DNA from 2 places in the Rhizobium sp. RHZ01 genome. Region 2 is predicted to be linked to the other one. Evidence: predicted binding sites of a transcription regulator. Region 2 holds the regulator's gene; the other holds the start of a gene.

Region 1 (2,201 bases), on a different contig from region 2:
TTGTTGACGACGAGCGTCGCCAGCGCCTCGCCTTCGACATCCTCGGCGATAATCAGCAGCGGCTTTCCAGATTGAACGACCGCTTCGAGAACCGGCAGCAATGTCTGCAGGTTCGAGAGCTTCTTTTCGTGGATCAGGATGTAGGGTTCCTCGAACTCAACCCGCATCTTCTCGGGGTTGGTGACGAAATACGGCGAGAGATAACCGCGATCGAACTGCATGCCTTCGACGACTTCCAGCTCCGTCACCGCGGTCTTGGCTTCCTCGACGGTGATCACCCCTTCGTTGCCGACCTTTTCCATCGCTTCTGCGAGGAAGCGGCCAATCTCGGTGTCGCCATTGGCCGAGATGGTGCCAACCTGGGCGATCTCGTCGTTCCTGGTGACTTTACGGGCGTTCCGCCGCAGTTCCTCGACCACAGCTTCGACTGCTTTGTCGATACCGCGCTTGAGGTCCATCGGGTTCATGCCCGACGCCACAGCCTTCGCACCTTCCTTGACGATCGCCTGAGCGAGAACAGTCGCGGTGGTGGTGCCGTCACCAGCGATGTCGCTGGTCTTCGAGGCAACCTCCCGCACCATCTGTGCGCCCATATTCTCGAACTTGTCCTCAAGCTCGATCTCCTTGGCGACGGTCACGCCGTCCTTGGTGATGCGGGGCGCGCCATATGACTTGTCGATCACCACGTTACGGCCCTTGGGACCGAGCGTAACCTTGACGGCATTGGCGAGGATGTCGACGCCGCGCAGCATCCTTTCGCGGGCGTCGGAATGGAATTTCACTTCCTTGGCAGCCATTTTTCTACTCCTTCCTCAGGCAGCATTCCTTGTCTGGCAAGTCCGGATCGGCACTAGGCTGCGTTTCTCGCTACGGCGTCGATCTCGACCACGCCCATCACGTCCGATTCCTTCATAATCAGGAGATCCTCGCCATTGAGCTTGATCTCGGTGCCCGACCATTTGCCGAACAGAATGCGGTCACCCACTTTCACATCGAGCGGTCGCAACTGCCCGCTGTCGTCGCGCGCACCCGGGCCGGCGGCAACGACCTCACCTTCCTGTGGTTTTTCCTTCGCCGTATCTGGGATGATGATGCCGCCGGCCGTCTTTTCCTCGGCCTCGATGCGGCGAACCAGGATACGGTCATGCAACGGACGGAACGTCATTTCGCTCTCCTCATCGACAAACAGATTTTTCAACGGGTCCTCGGCGCCGCATTCGGAGCGAACCGACGCGGGGCGCGCCGACCCTTTCGGCATCGCGCGCAAATCGATCTGGTTTTTGTCTTTTCGAGTTTCAAGAGGGAATCAGAAATTTTTTAGCACTCCACCAGGTCGAGTGCTACCGGCATGAATTCATGAGACTATTTCACGTCGCTGGTGGTTGGATGGTGTGGCTGCCTCTTGACGCAAGGCATCATGATCCCCACCTCATTCTCATCGACGCCCAAGTGGGTCGACACCAGTCCGGGAGCCCCAAGCTTCTTGGCGCTCCCTCGTACCTATGTTGAGACGAAGTCTTCCGCGGCTTCGGCCCGCCATCGTTGCTCGGTGGCACGTCGCCCTTCAATGGTTCGTGGCCGCACGAGGAAATCGAGGAGAATGACAACGAAATCCGCCTGATCGCGGAGGTACCAGACGTCGAACCAGACAACATCGAGGTGCTGCTGGAAGATGGCGTGCTTACGCTTCGCGGCGAGAACAAATCGGAGACTGAGGACAAGGATCGCCGGTTCAGCGAGCGCTACTACGGGCGCCTCGAACGGCGGCTGGCCCTTGGTCGCCAAGTCGATGAGGACAAGGTCGCCGCAACGTTCAAGAACGGTCTGCTCACCTTGACGCTGCCGAAGACCGAAAAGGCGCGAGCCAACGTCAAGCGGATCACGATCGACAGCACCAAATAATACCGACCGCCGCAAGCCAGCCGGGTGCCAACGTGCCCGGCTGGTTATTCGCGTGGCAAAAACCGATGACGTGGTTGACGGAACCCCTTGCACGCATTTTTCGCCCGTCACGCTCTGTGATGACTTCGGCGCGCGTCTCGGGGCGACCTTGGCTGCTGGTATTCGAACGGCAAGCCCCACCCGTCATCGACTATCTGATGGGCTACACTGGCGGGAGTGACACGCTGACTCAGGTTGAACTGCATTTCCCAACCCGCGATGCCGCCATTGCCTACGCAAAGCGACAGAAACTGAATTGC
Region 2 (2,201 bases):
CCGTGGAGATTGTTGCTACCGGCGAACCGGTGGCGATGGGATACTGCCACTGTGCCTCCTGCCGGCATTGGTCCGCAGGGCCGGTCAATGCCTTCACGCTCTGGCAGCCGCAGGCTGTCCGGGTCACTAAAGGCGGAGAGCATGTCGAGGGCTATCAGAAGTCCGATACCAGCGTGCGGAAGTTCTGCGAGCTGTGCGGTGGGCATCTCTACACCGAGCACCCGACCTGGGGCGTCACCGACGTCTACGCGGCACTTCTGCCGGATCTCGACTACACCCCGGCGCTGCACGTGAACTATCAGGAGAGCGTGCTGCGCATTCGTGACGGCCTGCCCAAATATAAAGACATGCCCGCGGAGATGGGCGGCTCGGGCGACACGTTGCCTGAGTAGCCGCGCTACTTCGCGCCGCGTGACAGTCGCGTCATAAGCTGAGCGGTATAATCGACCATCGGGACGATGCGCGAGTAGTTGAGACGCGTCGGCCCGATCACTCCCACGGCACCGACAATGCGGTCGTCATCGTCACGATAAGGCGCAACGATCAACGACGAGCCGGAGAGCGAGAAGAGCTTGTTCTCCGAGCCGATGAAAATGCGCACACCTGGCCCGCTTTCGGCCAGATTGAGGAGTTCCAGCAAGCTGTCTTTTTTCTCGAGGTCGTCGAACAGCATGCGCAGGCGGTCGAGATCGTCGGCACCGGCGAGACCGGCGAGCAAATTGGCGCGGCCGCGAATGATGAGCTGAGCCGGTTTGCCTTCGTCCGCGCTGCCGGACCACACAGCGATGCCGCGCTCGACGAGATCCTGCGACAGCGTGTCGAGTTCGCGGCGGACATCGTCCTTCAGTCGGCTCAGCTGATTGCGCAGTTCCGGCAGCGTCTGGCCGGTCATATGCGCGTTGAGGAAGTTTGCGGCCTCGGTCAATTGCGATGATGTGACGCCTGCCGGAAGCTCGATGATGCGGTTTTCCACCTGGTCGTGATCGCCAACGAGCACCGCAAGCGCCTTGGTCGGCTCGAGGCGAATGAACTCGACATGCTTGAGCACAGGATCGCTTTTCGAGGTGATGACAAGTCCGGCGCCGCGCGAAATGCCCGAGAGCATTCGGCTCGCCTCGTTCATCATCAATTCCATCGGATTGTCGCGGCTTTCGGCGCGCACCTGCCGATCGATGTTGGCACGATCCTCGGCCGAGAGATCGCCCACCTGCATGAAGGCGTCGACGAAGAAGCGCAGGCCGATCTGCGTCGGCAGACGCCCGGAACTGACATGCGGTGAATAGATGAGGCCGAGTTCTTCCAGATCGCTCATCACATTGCGTACGGACGCCGGCGACAGCGACATCGGCAGGATTCGCGAAAGGTTGCGGGAACCGAGCGGTTCGCCCGTTTCCAGATAGCCCTCCACGATGCGGCGAAAGATTTCCTTGGAGCGTTCATCCAGCGCAGCCACTGCCTCTGAAACCGACGTCGATCTGAACTCCATGAAACCTTGCGTACCCGTGCTGACGATGATCCGACAAAATATAGCCAATCTCTCCGCAGCGGCAAAAGGGAAATTGCAAATGGACGCTGCCAATCGTAGAAGCTCTCAACACCATAGCACGCATGATCTACCCGAAGCCTGCTCACGCCTTCGGCACGATGATTAGGAGAATAGTATGCGGCCCTCAGGCAGAAAAACCGACCAGATGCGCAAGGTCTCTTTCGAGCGCAATTTCTCCAAGCACGCGGAAGGCTCCTGTCTGGTGAAGTTCGGCGATACGCATGTGTTGTGCACGGCGAGCGTCGAGGAAAAGCCGCCGGCATGGCTGCGCAACACCGGCAAGGGCTGGGTTACGGCCGAATACGGCATGCTGCCGCGCGCCACCGGCGATCGCATGAAGCGCGAAGCTGCGGCCGGCAAGCAGGGCGGTCGCACCCAGGAGATCCAGCGCCTGATCGGCCGCTCGCTGCGCGCCGTCGTCGACCTCAAGGAGCTCGGCGAGCGCCAGATCACCCTCGATTGCGACGTCATCCAGGCGGACGGCGGAACGCGCACCGCCTCGATCACGGGCGCCTGGATTGCGCTCTACGACTGCCTGAAATGGATGGAGAGCCGCAACATGCTCAAGGTCGAGCGCGTGCTCAAGGACCATGTCGCGGCCATTTCCTGTGGCATCTTCGCAAACCAGTCGGTCCTTGACCTCGACTATCTCGAA

The links. The regulator HrcA, encoded in region 2, represses chaperone genes, less so after heat shock. The targets are predictions, from matches to a motif close to GTTAGCACTCNCNNNNNGNGAGTGCTAAC.
Region 1: a site for HrcA is predicted at 1,317-1,345, ahead of IB248_RS02225 (co-chaperone GroES). Genes of this name have one in related genera too.

Annotation. Positions count from the first base shown of each region.
Region 1 covers NZ_JACUZZ010000001.1:491,037-493,237, forward strand. Annotated here, with positions in the region: gene groL (chaperonin GroEL) at 1-797, opposite strand, end outside; gene IB248_RS02225 (co-chaperone GroES) at 851-1,165, opposite strand; partial or broken gene IB248_RS02230 (Hsp20/alpha crystallin family protein) at 1,510-1,902, shown strand; gene IB248_RS02235 (NADH dehydrogenase ubiquinone Fe-S protein 4) at 1,968-2,201, shown strand, end outside.
Region 2 covers NZ_JACUZZ010000002.1:116,471-118,671, reverse strand. Annotated here, with positions in the region: gene IB248_RS03370 (GFA family protein) at 1-392, shown strand, start outside; gene hrcA (heat-inducible transcriptional repressor HrcA) at 398-1,486, opposite strand; gene rph (ribonuclease PH) at 1,662-2,201, shown strand, end outside.